One region of the Pantoea sp. R13S299 genome, then DNA from elsewhere that is predicted to be linked to it. Evidence: predicted binding sites of a transcription regulator. Region 1 holds the regulator's gene; each other region holds the start of a gene.
The links. The regulator CRP, encoded in region 1, controls carbon source genes, mostly activating them, when cyclic AMP is high. The targets are predictions, from matches to a motif close to ATGTGANNNNNNTCACAT.

Region 1 (4,196 bases):
ATCCAGTAGGGTTTGGGGATGTTGAAGAACAGCGCCAGCGCGCTTCCCAGCATCAGCATGACTGCAAAGCGGCCGGCAGTGCGCAGTGCCGACGAGCGGAATGAGAGATAACTGCGCAGCGCCGGTAACAGCGGCAGACGGCGCTGGCGGTCCGCCATCAGATCGCGTTGATACAACGGTTTCTGGGTGCGCAGGACCCGCGCAATGCGATTGAAGTGGTAAAGGCAGAAGTTACCTACCGGATTGTCGGGATGCTGATGGGCGATCTTTTCCAGCGCACCGAGCTGTTTATCCATTGCAAAGCGATCGGGTAGCTGGTGATAAAGGATGTTATCCGCCAGCACACGCAGCCGGGCCGAGATGGTTTTGGCATTCCAGCGAATGACCGCTTCGGCATGGCTCTGCTCGACCAGTTTTTGCACCTCTTCCGGCCGATGCAGGCTGACTGAGATATGCTCCTGCAGATCCAGTGCCACCTGAAAGGCGCGCGTCAGCCGTTTATGGCTGTGATCGCGGCTTGCCGACAGCATGTGCATCTGCTGATAACAGGTGTTGATCAAATCGACCACTTTCTGCTGACGTGCCAGCAGCGGCGGCAGCGCCTTTTCCGGATCGGTGAGCTGCGTGAGCAGGGTATATTTGGCGTCGCAGTAGTTAGCCAGCTCGCGGTAGATCAGGCTGAGGCTTTCGCGCATCGGCTGCTCTTTCCACAGCCAGAACCAGAACCAGTTGAAGACCCCATACCAGAGCGTGCCGCCGATATAGAGCAGCGGGGTGACGTAGATGGGCATGCGGCCAATCAGGCTGAGGGTGAAGATGGCGGCGATAAGGGTGCCGGGCAGCAGGCGGCCATGCAGCGGGCTGATTTCACCGGTGACGCCGAGCAGCAGGGGCATAGCGAAGAGGATCAGCGGCAGTGGAATCGCATGCAGGGTGAGCCACTGAATCAGAAAGCTGCCGAGGGCAAACAGGCTGCCGCCAACAATCAGACGTTTGAAGAAGCGTTTGTGCGGGGTATCCAGACCGGAAATGTTGCAGCAGGCGGGCACTAACGAGAACAGCAGACCTTTTTGCAGGTCGCCAGCCAGCCAGCCCAGCGCCACTGGCAGACAGAGGACCAGCGTTTGCCTCAAGGCATAGTTAACTTCAGGATGGTAAATGATTCGACGCCACATCGGCCCAACACAAACAATAACGGCGTGATGTTGCCATCACGCCGTGGGTGACAGGAATTAGCGGGTGCCGTAAACGACGATGGTTTTGCCGTGTGCGGAGATCAGGTTCTGATCTTCCAGCATCTTCAAAATACGGCCCACGGTTTCGCGTGAACAACCAACAATCTGGCCAATTTCCTGACGAGTGATTTTAATTTGCATGCCGTCGGGATGCGTCATGGCATCTGGCTGCTTCGCCAGGTTGAGCAGGGTCTGTGCAATGCGTCCGGTGACGTCGAGGAAAGCGAGGTTACCCACTTTTTCAGACGTGACCTGCAGGCGACTCGCCATCTGTGCTGAGAGTCGCATCAGGATGTCGGGGTTAACCTGGATCAGCTGACGGAATTTCTTGTAAGAAATTTCCGCCACTTCGCACGCGCTTTTCGCACGTACCCAGGCGCTGCGCTCCTGGCCTTCTTCGAAGAGGCCAAGCTCACCAATGAAATCGCCCTGATTCAGGTAGGAAAGAATCATCTCTTTGCCTTCTTCATCTTTAATCAGAACCGCGACGGAACCTTTAACGATGTAGTAAAGCGTTTCTGCTTTTTCACCTTGGTGAATAAGCGTACTTTTGGATGGATACTTGTGAATATGGCAATGGGACAGGAACCATTCGAGTGTAGGGTCTGTTTGCGGTTTGCCGAGAACCATTCGCTATTATCCTCTGTTGTAATCGTGCCCAAAATACAGGGGGCAGTTTTCCCTGTCAGGCGGTGAAAGCTTCAAGCGTTTCCCTTTCAGGAAATTATTCGGGCCGCATCAGGCGCAGTGCGCATCATTCTTCCCGGCTTCGCCATCGGGTGACGAAAAATATTTTCAGCACTGTTTGTAGCACAGCTTTTGCCGACTGTCTTCTGTTGTCTCGCTTCAGCTACAGGCGGATTTCTCTGGATTGCTGTTTACCAGGTGAAAGCGTAGTCTGGCGGCAAAACAGCGTATTCCGGAGCAAAAATCATGCAGGCAAGAGTGAAGTGGGTAGAAGGGCTGACATTCCTCGGAGAATCCTCATCCGGCCATCAGATACTGATGGATGGCAATTCAGGTGATAAAGCGCCCAGCCCAATGGAGATGGTGCTGATGGCGGCTGGCGGATGCAGCGCGATTGATGTGGTTTCAATTCTGCAAAAAGGCCGCAACGATGTGGCTGATTGTGAAGTAAAACTGACCTCAGAACGTCGTGAAGAGGCGCCGAGAATCTTTACGCACATCAACCTGCATTTTATCGTGAGTGGTAAAGCGCTCCAGGATAAAGCGGTCTCACGCGCGGTGGATCTTTCTGCAGAAAAATATTGCTCGGTGGCCATCATGCTGGGTAAAGGTGTGACGATGACGCATAGCTATGAAGTGGTTGAGCTGTAACAGTCGCAGTTTTTTTCAAAGTTGCTGGTAGTCCGGTGTGAGGCCGTGCCTGGATGGGGAATTCGCTTTGAGACTTTGCTGGCGCAGGGGAACCGGGTCAGATCGGAAAGTCGCTTGAGCCAATCCCTGGCCGCTCGGCCCGCGCGATTACGCACCTCATCCCTGAGGTGCGCCCGTTGCCGGGCCAACGCGTTGCGTTGTTCAAAAACGCTCCCGGCGTTTTTGTCCCTGGCGCGGGACGCTTTCCTCTTGTGACCCGGTTCCCTGCGTGTTAAGTTTTTTCGCTGCTGTTAGACTTATCCAGCATTGGCATTAGTCTGGAAAGGCCCTTTTGAACTCTTACTCTATCCGTTTACCTTCCATCAGCCGTTTCACCAGCGGGCCCATGATCAACTCCATCGCCAGACCCATTTTGCCGCCGGGCACGACCAGCGTATTGATGTGCGAGATAAATGATCCCTGCAGCATCGCCAGCAGGTAGGGGAAGTCGATATCTTCCAGCGCCTGAAAGTGAATCACCACAAAGCTCTCATCCAGTGACGGAATGGCGCGGGCCGCGAACGGGTTTGAGGTATCGACGGTCGGGACGCGCTGAAAGTTGAGGTGGGTGCGTGAGAACTGCGGCGTGATGAAGTTGATGTAATCCTCCATTGAGCGCACCACGGAATCCATCACCGCTTCACGTGAATGACCGCGCTCGCCAGTGTCGCGCACCAGCTTCTGAATCCACTCCAGGTTAACAATCGGCACCACGCCCACCAGCAGATCGACCTGTTCCGCCACGTTGTGTTGTGCTGTTACCACGCCACCGTGCAGTCCTTCATAGAAAAGAATGTCGGTGTTCTGCGGCAGCGGCTGCCATGGCGTAAAGGTGCCGGGCACCTGATTCCACGGTACTGCTTCATCGTAGGTGTGCAGATATTTACGCGATTGCCCCTGTCCGCTTTGACCATACTCTTTAAAGCTCTGTTCCAGCAGGCCAAAGTCATTAGCTTCCGGACCGAAGTAGCTGACATGACGCCCTAAATCGCGCGCTTTACGAATCGCCATATCCATTTCAGGGCGGGTAAAGCGGTGAAAGCTGTCACCTTCCAGCTCGGCCGCATGAAGATCGAGCTGCTGAAAGATTTTGCGAAACGCGAGGCTGGTAGTGGTGGTCCCTGCGCCGCTGGAACCGGTCACCGCGATAATGGGATGACGTGCAGACATAGAAAAGCTCCCTGTGAGGTCGGGCGATGAGCATTGTTATCATGAAATGATGCCGGGTGCATCAGCCGCGAAATTCTTTGCGTGGCATGATATTGACCGATTCATGCAGTTCCGACCACACCAGCACCACTTCACCGGTTTCCAGCTGGCGTCGCACATCAGCCACCTTGTCCAGCAGGCTGCGTTCCTGCTCGCCATAGTCCGTACCTTCGCGCAGCACAAAGGTTTCAATCAGATTTTCAAGGGTCTCTGGTGAGACCTGTTGCCAGGGAATAATCACGAGATCAGTTATCCAGAATAGGGGCGATCCACTGCGGGATGCGCTGTTCCAGCCACATTTCAGGCTGGCGTAACGTCCCGCCGACAAAACCTACGTGGCCGCCATGGGGTGTCAGTTGATAAGTAATAGTGGCA
Region 2 (4,196 bases), on a different contig from region 1:
TAATCAGCGCGGTGTAGCCCGCCAGTCCCAGCGCATAGGAGTTCTCTACCTTGATCAGCGAAGAGAGCCAGACGCAGAGTCCTGCCCAGATGCAGCACAGCAGCAGCATTACGACCGGCGCACGAACGGTGGCGATCATGATAGTCAGCGCGGCGATACAGCCGATAAATGTCCCGATAATACGTAACACACCGCGATAGCGCAGCGCCCCTGAATAGGGATCGCCACCGGCCGCAAACGCGGTGCCGCCCGCCACGATCCCGGCGGTCATCACCGCCCAGCGTGGCGTTTCAAGGTTGAGATGAAAGCCGACCATCAGCGCTAACACCAGCGCAAAGGTGAGCTTTACCGGGAACCGCAGGAACTGAATCATATCGCCCTCTTAACCAAACTCACGCAGGCGATTAAACAGTCGGATCATCGGTGAAACATGCTCAGGCTGACGATCGGCCTGACCGGTGATAACCACCGTTGCCGTGGTACCCGCCGGGAAGCGATTGCCGGGCTGCTGATCAAGCCGGATGCGGACCGGCACACGCTGCGCCAGACGGACCCACTCCAGGTTGGAATCTACCGTCGCCATCCCTTTGCTGTCGACTGAGCTGCTGCTGTTGGTCACGCCCGCCGCCACGCTGTCAACGGTGCCACGCAACACAATATTGCTGCCGAGTGGGGTCACTTCCGCGCGGAATCCCCTCTCCACGCCATGCAGTTTGGTCTCTTCCAGGTAAGCCAGCACATAGAAAGAGTGCTGCTGCACCAGCGCCACCGCCACAGAACCACGGGTAATAAACTCGCCCTGGTAAACATTGAGGTTAGTGACCCAGCCATCGGAAGGCGCTTTCACGGTGGTGCGCTCAAGGTCGATCGCAGCCAGATCGCGTGTCGCCACCGATTTCGCCAGCTGATGCTCACTGGTTTGCAGATCGTTGTTGGATTGCTCAATCGCCTCGCGGGACATTGCTGAGGTGCCAAGCTGATTACGGCGTCCGGCTTCGCGACGTTTCTCACTGACCAGCGCCTGGTAATATTCAACATCCGCCTGAGCCTGATCGAGCGCTTTCTGGTAGCGCGGCCGGTCAACGACAAACAGGGTATCGCCCTTCTTCACCAGTTGGTTGTCGTGTACCGGGACCTCGGTAATCAGGCCGGTAACATCCGGCGAGATCGCCACCACGTCAGCCGCGAAACGCGCATCACGCGTCCAGGGCGATTCGGTATAGAACACCCAGGCGCGGAAGATGATGACCACAGCAATGATGACCAGCAGGATAGTGATCGCGTAGCGCGCGATTTTTCTTATGAGTGCTTTCACTTCAACCTCAGACTAATAAACGGGAGACAAGGTAAAACACACAGCAGTAAAGCGCTGTATTAAAAAGTGCCGGATGCCAGACAAGATCGTAGATACCGCTCGGCGTCAGCACACGTTTCACTAACCAGAACAGCATCAGTGAAATAATAAGTTCGATGAAAACGGGCGGAAAAGAGAGCCCAAACATGACAAATACCGGAAGCACACTCATCACAAATCCTTAGTTCGACCTTGCCGGGATACTTCGTTGCCTTTTCAGATGTCGCAGGAAAACCCTCTGGCAGCGCTATCCGAACCGCAGCTGGCTTAATAATAGCGTATCATCGAAGGGTATCAGGCAATGAAGAATCACCGGGAAATACCCCGGCGCGCTTATAATAACGCGCCTGACTATAAGTTTTCTACAGAAGGTGATCTAAATCACTTTTAAGCCAGAGTAAACAATGGAACGACTGAAAGGCATGTCTGTCTTTGCCAGAGTGGTTGAACTGGGCTCATTTACCGCTGCGGCGCGTCAGCTTCATCTGAGCGTCTCATCGATTAGCCAGATCGTCGCGAAACTGGAAGATGCATTGCAGGTTAAGCTGCTGAATCGCAGTACCCGCAGTATCGGACTGACCGAAGCGGGTAAAATCTATTATCAGGGCTGCCGTCGTATGCTGGCGGAAGCGACGCAGGTGCATGAGCAGCTCTATGCGTTTAACAATACGCCGATTGGCGTACTGCGAATTGGCAGCTCCTCGACCATGGCGCAGAACGTGTTAGCCGGTATGACCAGCGATATGCTGCGGGAATATCCTGGGCTGAGTGTGAATCTGGTCACCGGCGTGCCGGCTCCGGATTTGATTGCGGATGGTCTGGATCTGGTGATTCGGGTAGGTGCATTAAAAGACTCCAGCCTCTTTTCGCGTCGTCTTGGCGCAATGCCGATGGTGGTGTGCGCCGCAAAAAGCTATCTGGCGCAGCACGGCACGCCGGAGAAGCCGGGTGATATCGATAATTTTTCCTGGCTGGAATATAGCGTTCGACCCGACAATAATTTCGAGCTGATTGCGCCGGAGGGCCTCGTGACCCGCCTGGCACCGCAGGGACGTTTCGTGACCAATGATTCGCTGACGTTGATCCGCTGGCTGAAGTCGGGCAATGGCATCGCCTATGTGCCGATGATGTGGGTGATTGATGAGATCACCGCAGGGGAGATCGATATTCTGTTTCCGCAGTATCAGTCCGATCCGCGTCCGGTCTATGCGCTCTATACCGAGAAAGATAAGTTGCCGCTCAAGGTGCAGGTCTGTATCGATTATCTGACCGGCTATTTTGAACAGGTGGCCGAGCAGTATCAGCAGCACCGTAAAAGCTAGCAAGAGATTGTTGACAACATCTGCCCCGGCCAGCTGTGAGACCCAGCCAGCGAAGGGAACACGGTCAGATCGGAAAGACGCAAAAGATGTCATCCCTGACACGCTCGGCCCGCGCCATCCGTGGCGCGGTACGCTTTCCTCCTCTGCCCGTGTTCCCTGCGCTTTCAGCTATTGCATTGCTGCCAGGTTCATCCGGCTTTGGATTTGTCAGCATTCTGACAACCCGCCGGGCGGCGGGTTGTTAAGGTCACATCAGGCGGTGCCGCCGATGGTCAGTTTATCCAGCTTCAGGGTAGGCTGACCGACACCGACCGGCAGGCTCTGGCCCTCTTTACCGCAGACGCCCACGCCTTTATCCAGCGCCAGGTCATTACCCACCATCGAGATCTGCTGCATCGCTTCAATGCCGGAGCCAATCAGCGTGGCACCTTTGACCGGTTTGGTGATTTTGCCGTTCTCAATCAGATAAGCCTCTGAAGTTGAGAAGACAAATTTGCCGGAGGTGATATCCACCTGACCACCACCAAAGTTCGGCGCATAGATGCCGTACTCAACACTTTCAATAATATCCTGCGGCGATGATTTGCCTGCCAGCATATAAGTGTTGGTCATGCGCGGCATCGGCAGATGCGCGTAAGATTCACGGCGTCCGTTACCGGTCGGGCTGACGCCCATCAGACGCGCGTTCAGCTTGTCCTGCATGTAGCCTTTCAGCATACCATTCTCAATCAGCATGTTGTACTGGCCGGGAACGCCTTCATCATCCACCGCCAGTGAACCGCGCAGCCCTTCAAGGGTGCCGTCATCTACCACGGTACAGAGTTCAGACGCGACTTGCTGACCGATTTTACCGCTGAACACCGAGGTGCCACGGCGGTTGAAGTCACCTTCCAGACCGTGACCGACCGCTTCATGGAGCAGGACGCCAGGCCAGCCCGCGCCCAGCACCACCGGCAACGCGCCAGCAGGTGCCGCCACAGCAGAGAGATTAACCAGCGCCATGCGCACCGCTTCACGCGCCCAGGCGTCAGCGCGCACTTCGCCATTTTCATCTTCAAGGAAGAACGCATAACCGGTACGTGCACCGCCGCCGCTTGCGCCGCGCTCACGCTTGCCCTGGTCTTCAACCTGAACGCTGATAGAGAGGCGAACCAGCGGACGAACGTCTGCCGCCAGCGTGCCGTCAGTCGCGGCTACCAGTACCTGCTCATAAACACCGGTCAGGCTGGCATTCACTTCCTGTACGCGCGGGTCAGCCGCACGGGCGACTTTATCAACGCGATGCAGCAGGGCAATTTTGTCTTCACGCGTCAGGCTGCTCAGCGGATCGACCGCCGAATAGAGCGAACGGTTCATCACGGCAGACAGCGTGTGTGCCTTGCCATTGCCCTGTTCACGCACAATGCTGCGTGCCGCTTCAGAAGAGAGACGCAGCGCATTCAGCGTGATCTGGTCTGCATAGGCGAAGCCGGTTTTCTCACCGCTGACCGCGCGCACGCCCACACCCTGATCGATATGGT
Region 3 (4,196 bases), on a different contig from region 1:
CGGATATTCAGGCGTGGCTGAAAAAAGATGACGATGCGGCGTTCCGTCCCTGCCCCGATGTGCTGATGGGTTATTTCCTGAATGGCCTGATCTTTTACCGTCGTGGCAAAAGCGAAGATGCACCCGCGCCATCGATTGAGCGCAGGATGACTAACAACATCTTCATGAGAAAGCTGCGCATCGCTTTTGATCTGAAAACCACCGACATCCCGGATGTCCTGAAACGCGTGAATTTTACCGTTTCACAGGCCGAAATCGGCGCGATTTTCCGCAAGCCCGATCATAAGAACTACCGCGAGTGCGGCGACCAGATTCTGCGTAACTTCCTGAAAGGGCTGGCGATGATTCAGCGTCCGTCACAAGCCCCGCGCGATAAATAGAGGCCTGGCGGCGCCGATCTTTTTTCTGAAAGATCAGAGATCCCATAACGAGGCCTTTAAAGATATTACTATTTATTTCATAATGTTTCCTGATGCATGATTGATTCTGGTGGGGCGCAGTCAATACCTGATTCGCACCTTGCCGGGTTAACTTTCAATCATTCAATCAGGAAGAAATATGCGTGAATTAACTCATTTTGAAACAAGCCAGGCCAGCGGTGCAGGAACAGAAAGTGCCAGCGCGGAAGTCGTGCAGTTAAGCTCCGTTAATAAAAACAGTCTGCTGGTTAATAAAATATTCCGGGTACTTAATGGATTATTTGGTATGAAGATACCCTATCTGAGATAACCAGACAGAGTAAGTAAGTGATAATGGCCGTCCAGCTCATTAGAGGCTGGTGTCGGATCACGGCGTCGAGTGTCTATCGCAGAGAAGCAACTCATACTTTACGCCGTCTTTAAATTGCAGACCCTTTCTGCGGGCAGAACGCACCCGACCACCAGCAAAGTCACTTCTGACCGCGCCCCACTACCCAGCGCTTATGCACCCACAGCGAGGCGATGATCACCAGCGCGCCCGCAATAAAGCTCGGCCAGTGCGGTTTCTCCTGCCAGATAGCCAGATTCACCAGCAGCCCGGCGGGCACGTGCATGTTATTCATAATGCCCAGCGTGCCAGCATCGACCTGCGTTGCACCGTAGTTCCACATGAAATAGCCGAGACCGGAAGCGGCGACGCCCAGCCAGACCAGAATGCCCCACTGTAGTGAGGTGGTCGGCAGCTTCTGCGGATTGCCCCAGGCACACCACGCGATCACCGCAATCAACACCGCACCCAGATAGAACCAGGAGAAGGCCGTGTGCTGCGGCATCGGGCGGGTCTCCTGCAGACGCTTATAGCCCACCATTCCTGCCGCAAAGCAGATGTTTGCCAGTTGCACTAACAGCAGACCAAACCAGAAATGATCGCTGACTTTGTCATAGCGAATAATGGCCGCGCCAGCCACCGCCAGTAGCGCACTGAAGATATAGCCAATGCGCAGCGGACGACGGCTGATCAGATCGTAAATCAGCGTCACATAGAGCGGCGTCATCACCGTAAACAGCAGGAACTCCGACACGCTAAGGTAGAGATAGGCTTCAAAGCTCAGCAGATACATCACACCCAGCTGCAGCATCCCCACCAGCATGTAAAGCAGCAGCGTTGAAGGACGATGACCACGCCAGCGCAGGAACGGTAAAAACACCAGCGCAGCCAGCGCCAGACGCATCAGTACAGAGAACCAGCTGTCCACCTGCCCGGCAAGGTATTCGCCAATCAGGCTGAACGAAAAAGCCCACAGGATGGTGGTAATGATTAATAAAAACACGGCGACGACCCCGAAATGAACAGGCCGCCAGTGTAAACAATGTGCCGCCGTCAGGCTGTGAAATCTGGTTGACATCTGATTACAAACCAGGCGATCAGAATAACCACTGGATAGCCTGCTTACACTCCCTGACATAACTGGCGGCTGAATAGGTTTTCAGCCAGATAAAATGCGCGAAATAATCCATCACGTGATCACTTTCGCTCTCAACTGTAATAAAACTGTAACAAATGTGTCATTCATCACAGTAACGTTGCGCAACTAACATTATTCTTTGCGCGAAATGGAACATCCTGCGTCCATTTTGTTCTGCTCTTTTCTGCCCCAACCTGCTGGGAATCAAAAATCATAATGTGCCCTGGAGGGCCTCACTGATGCTGAGCATTTTTAAACCTGCACCACGTCAGCCGCAGGTGGCGGAGGATCACGTTGATCCGCTCTACCGTCGTCTGCGCTGGCAAATTTTCATCGGGATCTTCTTTGGTTATGCGGCCTACTACCTGGTCAGAAAAAACTTCGCACTCGCCATGCCCTATCTGGTGGAGCAGGGTTTTTCACGAGGCGATCTCGGTTTTGCCCTGTCCGGCATCTCCATTGCCTACGGCTTTTCAAAATTCATCATGGGCTCGGTCTCTGACCGCTCAAACCCGCGCGTCTTCTTACCGGCCGGTCTGATTCTGGCTGCGGCAGTAATGCTGATTATGGGATTCGTCCCCTGGGCGACCTCCAGCATCATGGTGATGTTCGTGCTGCTGTTTGTCTGCGGCTGGTTCCAGGGCATGGGCTGGCCACCCTGTGGGCGCACCATGGTTCACTGGTGGTCACAGAAAGAGCGCGGCAGGATCGTCTCGGTCTGGAACTGTGCCCATAACGTGGGCGGCGGCATTCCGCCTCTGCTGTTCCTGCTCGGTATGGCGTGGTTCAACGACTGGAAAGCGGCACTCTACATGCCAGCGTTTGGCGCGATTGCCATTGCGATTCTGGCCTTTGCGCTGATGCGCGATACGCCACAATCCTGCGGTCTGCCGCCGATTGAAGAGTATAAAAACGACTATCCGCCTGACTACGATGCCAGCCACGAAGAGGAGCTGACGGCAAAACAGATCTTCATGAAGTATGTGTTGCCGAACAAACTGCTGTGGTACATCGCGCTGGCTAACGTGTTTGTCTATCTGCTGCGCTACGGCATCCTCGACTGGTCACCGACCTATCTGCGCGAAGTAAAACACTTCACGCTGGATAAATCGTCGTGGGCCTACTTCCTCTATGAGTATGCGGGGATTCCGGGAACGCTGCTGTGCGGCTGGATGTCGGACAAAGTATTCCGTGGTAATCGCGGTGCGACCGGGGTGTTCTTTATGACGCTGGTGACCATCGCGACCGTGATCTACTGGCTCAACCCGGCGGGCAATCCTGGCGTCGACATGGCCTGCATGATCGTGATTGGCTTCCTGATCTACGGTCCGGTGATGCTGATTGGTCTGCACGCGCTGGAGCTGGCACCGAAAAAAGCGGCGGGAACGGCGGCGGGCTTTACCGGCCTGTTCGGCTACCTGGGTGGATCGGTCGCGGCCAGCGCCATTGTCGGTTACACCGTCGATTACTTCGGCTGGGACGGCGGCTTCATAGTGATGATTGCAGGCTGTGTGCTGGCGGTTATTCTGCTGTTACTGACGATGGTCAGCGAACACAAACACAAAAAGACCCTCGCCTGACGGCAATAAAAAAGGGCCGGATAACGGCCCTTTTTACGCTAACGGCTTAAGCCAGATAGAGCGTGCGCAGCGTCTGCGGCACCGCATCATCAGCATTCGAACCAATCACCTCCAGCTCCGGCAGCGTATCTTTCAACCGCTGATGGGCATTCTGCATGATATAGCCCTTACCCGCCATGCTCAGCATCTCCACATCATTCATGCCATCGCCAAAGGCGATACAGCTTTTCAGCGTGTGGCCTAGCGTCTTCGCGACTGCTTCCAGCGCATGCCCTTTCGACACGCCGCCCGCCATCACTTCCAGACAGGTCGGCAGCGAGAAACTGACGTTAACCCGATCGCCCCAGCGCGCTTCAATCGCCTGCTCCATCGGAATCAGATGCTCGGGATTTTCGCAGGTAAAGAAGACCTTACTGATGTTATCGGTTGGCAGCAGGCCCGGCTCATAGACCTGATAGTTGAAGACCGACTCGCGGAAATAGTCCTGCTCAGCCGGGCTTGAACGGCTGACAAACCACTCATCGTCGCGGTAAACGTGCGTCAGAATATCGCTGTGATGATATTGCAGGCCAAACAGATCGCTGGCGATATCCTCATCCAGATTATGACTGAACACCAGTTCGCCCTCTGCGTTGTGCACGCGTGCGCCGTTTGAGGTGATCATATAGGCCGGAATCGCCAGACTGTCGCGCATCTGTCCGACATCGATATGATGACGGCCGGTGGCGAAC
Region 4 (4,196 bases), on a different contig from region 1:
AGCAGCTTCATGTCGAAACCACGGAAGAAGCCGCTCAGCACAAACAGCAGTACGATCGCGGTCATCATCACTTTGGTGACCCGGTTCCAGCCGCTCTCTTCCACGCCTTTACCGATCAGGATACCCAGCACCAGGCCCGGCACGGCGTTGCCCATGATGAGCTGCGCCAGACCGCCAAAGATGGTGGCCCAGAAGCCTGACTTTTTGCCTGCGTCGATCGCCGCCAGCCAGAAAATCACCGGCATCACCGTGTTCACCAGCAGGTTTGCGGCGGGCACCAGCACTTTGACCGCCGTAACCTGCAGCGCAGCGGGAACCGCCGAGGCGGTAGAGTTGAGGAAGGCGACCACGATCATGCCGATGATGCCGCAGGCGATGGCCATTTTTTTCGGGTCATGCAGCGTCTCCGCCACATTACGGTTTTTCACCATCAGGGCAGCCGCACCCCAGTTTGGAATGATGCGGTGATCCACATCCTGCGTGAATGAACCGGCTGCGACAGACGATGCCCAGGCATTAAAAAAGAAGCCAAGACCAAAGGAGAAGTGGGAGGCCGGATCGCCTTCGCACGAGTTAAGCTCGCCCAGCGTACGAAAGGCGCCCATGCCTTGGGTGGTTGGAGCGTGGAACATGCGAGCAGCGCCCGCACCGACGCCAACCCCGACCAGCCCGCCAATGATCAACGACTTAAACAAAATGATTAAAAACATGTTGTTGTACCTTGTTGTCGTTTTTACCTGCCCTGCCTCAGCCGCTCCATCGCCCCGCCCGACCGCCGCGCTATCGCGACAGCTGGGAATCGGGCCAGTAGCTGGCTGATGTGAACAGGCTCTGTTTTATGATGCCGCCGTGAACGTCACCTGTTCGGTGTCGAAAACGGTGACGCTGACGGTGATCTCCAGCGTGACGCTGAAGCTCCTCCGCTGGCGCGCCAGAAAGAAGAAGAGAAACTTCTCGGTTTTGACGCTCTCCTGCGCGCGCAGCACCCGGACATCCTGAGGTTCAATGCGCAGCAGAATTTTTTGCGTCGCGCGCAGAACCTGGTTCTGCACCCGACTCAGGGCATCGGCAAAGGCTTTCGCTTTGGTGTCGCCTTTGCCCTCAACCGTCACCTGGGTAACGTATTGTTCTTTCATAATCAGCTGCCGTGCTTCTTGTTCCAGGCCTGCACCAGCCGCTCACCTAACTCTTCTTTATCCATAAAGCCGAAGCCCAGCACGGTGGCACCTTCATTAATGGCGGTGACGCCTTCGTCGACAGAGCGCATGCCATGTTTAGCTTTGTAGCCATATTTGTTCTGTGCGGTAATGGCCCCTGCGCCGCCGCTGCCGCAGAACGAGATGCCGAAATCGGCGTTTTCTGCCTTCATCACGTCACCCAGCTTCATGTCAGCGGCCACACCTGGCACCACGACGGCACGGCCACCCGCTTTCTCGATGCCCGCCGCCACTTTCTGGCCCTTACCTAAACGATCGCCAATCACGACTGTTACCATGTTGTGTTCCTCTCTAATTGTTGGATCGCGCGACTTCAATATGCACCGACAGCAGCCAGGCCTCTTCGCGGGGGAGATTGCCGAACAGATCGACGACCTGCTGCGCCAGCGCGACCGTTTCCGGCGGAATATCCTCAAACAGCTCCGCTTCCACTTCCGGCAGCGGCTCTCCGCTCAGCGAGCGTGACGCCATGGCACCGACATGCGATTGCAGCATCTGCTGCTGAACCGCATTGGGCTGAATGCCATGCTGCTGATAGATGGCCGCAATCTGCGTCATCACGCGCTCAGCCAGCTGTTGCACTTTCTCCGGTGGCGCTTCATACACCGGGACGCCGTTATTGCTCACCTTGCTACTCCTGTTAAACCGGATAATTCGCGTTAGAAACAAATTAACGGTCATCACCCCGGCTGTGGAGAGGCAACATTTCCAGCAGCAAGTGGAAATTGAAGTGAAGGTTGTGCGTCAGATCGCAGGCTGCACGCTTAGTGCGACACGCGTCGCATAATGCGCAAAATGATGGATTTAGCGGTGACAGACGGTGATGTTGTGCGACGACAGGCGTGACGCGTTGCGGTTCAGGGCGTGGTTATAAGCAGAAGTGATGGTAAAAGAGCGCCGGTCGGGCTGACCGGCGATCGGATTAACGGAATTTCTTATGGTTGGTATTGCGGATGTCATCAAATTTAGCCGCTTCGCGCTTTGCGCCCTCCACGTTGTTGGCTTTCGCCAGCGCGCTGACCACGTCGATCTGTGCGATGAGTGAGTCGAGGCCCGCGTGATAATCTTTGACCTGCGCGCTGTCAGCAGGCTGACCTTCCAGCTTATCCGGCGTCGATTTTTTAGCATCCTGCGCCGCGGCACGCATTTTAGTTAACGCCTGTTGCATCTCCTGAGCATTGTCACTTTTCTTGACGATTTTCAGGTTCGCATTCAGCGTGTCCATATCCTGCTCCAGATCCGCCGCATAGAGGCTGACGCTGGAGAACAACAGAGAAGCCGACAACATTGCAATTACATGCTTACGCATCATTACTTCCTTTTTATTGTGATGAAAAAAAAGCAGCCAACAGGCTGCTTCAGGAATTCATCTTTATTGTCCCGCTATCTTCATCTCAGGCAGTAACACGGAACCGCACTGAATATTGCTACGGGTTTCAATATCGTCACCAATCGTCACCATGTTGCGCCACATGTCTTTAAGATTTCCGGCGATGGTGACTTCGCTGACCGGGTACTGAATAACACCATTCTCGACCCAGAAACCGGCCGCACCGCGTGAGTAATCACCGGTAATGGCGCTGACGCCCTGGCCCATCAGCTCGGTCACGACTAATCCGGTGCCCATCTGCTTGAGCAGCTCGTCAAAGCTGTGGCCCTGACCGGCAATGCGCCAGTTATGAATGCCGCCAGCGTGACCGGTGCTGGTCAGGCCGAGTTTACGGGCTGAGTAACTGGTCAGCAGCCAGGTCTGCAGCACGCCATCTTTAATGATGTCGCGCGCCTGAGTCCGCACGCCTTCGCTGTCAAAAGGCGTAGAGGCCAGCCCTTTCAGCAGATGCGGCTGCTCATTGATGGTGAGCCACTCCGGCAGAATCTGCTGACCCATGGAATCCAGCAGGAAGGTTGACTTACGGTAAACGCTGCCGCCGCTAATCGCGCCAACCAGATGACCGAATAAGCCGGTCGCCACTTCAGAGGCAAAAATCACCGGGGCTTTCATCGTTGGGAGTTTACGCGGAGCCAGACGGGAGAGCGTGCGGCGTGCGCACTCTGCACCGACCCACTCCGGGCTTTTCAGATCTTCAAAGGCGCGGCCAATGGTGTAGGCGTAGTCGCGCTCCATGTTGCCATCCTGCTCGGCAATCACACTACTGGAGAGCGAGTGGCGGCTTGAGCAGTAGCTCTGCAACATGCCGTGACTGTTGCCAAAGACTTTGATGCCGACGTGGCTGTTGAAGCTGCCACCTTCGGTATTGGTGATACGCTTGTCTGCACGCAGAGACGCCTGTTCTGCCTGCGCAGCCAGTTCAATGGCACGGTCAGCATCAATCTCCCACGGATGGTAGAGATCCAGGTCCGGCGCATCATAGGCCAGCAGCTCTGCGTCGGCCGGTCCGGCAAACGGATCGGGCGAGGTGTAGCGCGCAATATCAATCGCCGCCTGCACGGTACGTTTGATCGCGTCCGGGCTGAGGTCGGTCGATGAGGCGCTGCCTTTACGATTCTGATGATAAACGGTGATGCCCAGCGCACCGTCGCTGTTGAATTCGACGTTTTCCACTTCGCCATAGCGGGTGCTGACCCCGATGCCGGTGGTTTTACTGACTGCCACTTCCGCGCTGTCAGTGCTTGCTTTAGCCAGTTCAAGTGCCTGCGCAATGGCCTGCTCCAGTACTTTTCGCTGTTCTGCAACCTGAGTAGATACGTTCATCGACCTGCCGTCTAATCTTATGTGTGAATGATTTGAGTCTATCAGAGTCAGAGAACAATTTCGCAGTCACCCGATAAACTGGTAGGATTAGCCTCTTTTTTTTGGGAGCCCGGAAATGACCAAACAGCCCGATGAGTGGCTCGACGATGTGCCAGATAATGACGAAGAAGAAGATGAAGAGATTATCTGGGTCAGTAAGAGTGAAATTAAACGCGATGCAGAAGAGTTAAAGCGCCTGGGTGCCGAACTGGTTGAGCTGGGTAAAA

Region 2: aaeR (HTH-type transcriptional activator AaeR) is a predicted target of CRP. The motif match lies at 1,724-1,741, and genes of this name have one in related genera.
Region 3: glpT (glycerol-3-phosphate transporter) is a predicted target of CRP. The motif match lies at 1,981-1,998, and genes of this name have one in related genera.
Region 4: ACN1CO_RS17490 (glycine dehydrogenase) is a predicted target of CRP. The motif match lies at 1,985-2,002, and genes of this name have one in related genera.

What each region holds. Positions count from the first base shown of each region.
Region 1 covers NZ_JBLYEF010000005.1:214,634-218,829, forward strand. The annotation lists gene ACN1CO_RS20100 (YccS/YhfK family putative transporter) at 1-1,175, opposite strand, end outside; gene crp (cAMP-activated global transcriptional regulator CRP) at 1,233-1,865, opposite strand; gene ACN1CO_RS20110 (OsmC family protein) at 2,169-2,573, shown strand; gene ACN1CO_RS20115 (phosphoribulokinase) at 2,913-3,782, opposite strand; gene ACN1CO_RS20120 (YheU family protein) at 3,844-4,062, opposite strand; gene ACN1CO_RS20125 (hydrolase) at 4,067-4,196, opposite strand, start outside.
Region 2 covers NZ_JBLYEF010000004.1:25,233-29,428, reverse strand. The annotation lists gene aaeB (p-hydroxybenzoic acid efflux pump subunit AaeB) at 1-373, opposite strand, end outside; gene aaeA (p-hydroxybenzoic acid efflux pump subunit AaeA) at 383-1,315, opposite strand; gene aaeX (p-hydroxybenzoic acid efflux pump operon protein AaeX) at 1,323-1,526, opposite strand; gene aaeR (HTH-type transcriptional activator AaeR) at 1,759-2,676, shown strand; gene ACN1CO_RS17170 (hypothetical protein) at 2,763-2,921, shown strand; gene tldD (metalloprotease TldD) at 2,929-4,196, opposite strand, start outside.
Region 3 covers NZ_JBLYEF010000006.1:25,211-29,406, forward strand. The annotation lists gene ACN1CO_RS20580 (DUF1456 family protein) at 1-380, shown strand, start outside; gene ACN1CO_RS20585 (hypothetical protein) at 559-729, shown strand; gene ACN1CO_RS20590 (carboxylate/amino acid/amine transporter) at 890-1,750, opposite strand; gene glpT (glycerol-3-phosphate transporter) at 2,125-3,465, shown strand; gene yigL (sugar/pyridoxal phosphate phosphatase YigL) at 3,512-4,196, opposite strand, start outside.
Region 4 covers NZ_JBLYEF010000004.1:88,842-93,037, reverse strand. The annotation lists gene ACN1CO_RS17505 (DUF4311 domain-containing protein) at 1-710, opposite strand, end outside; gene ACN1CO_RS17500 (DUF4312 family protein) at 837-1,136, opposite strand; gene ACN1CO_RS17495 (SFCGS family glycine-rich protein) at 1,139-1,495, opposite strand; gene ACN1CO_RS17490 (glycine dehydrogenase) at 1,509-1,844, opposite strand; gene cybC (cytochrome b562) at 2,140-2,526, opposite strand; gene pmbA (metalloprotease PmbA) at 2,590-3,930, opposite strand; gene yjgA (ribosome biogenesis factor YjgA) at 4,046-4,196, shown strand, end outside.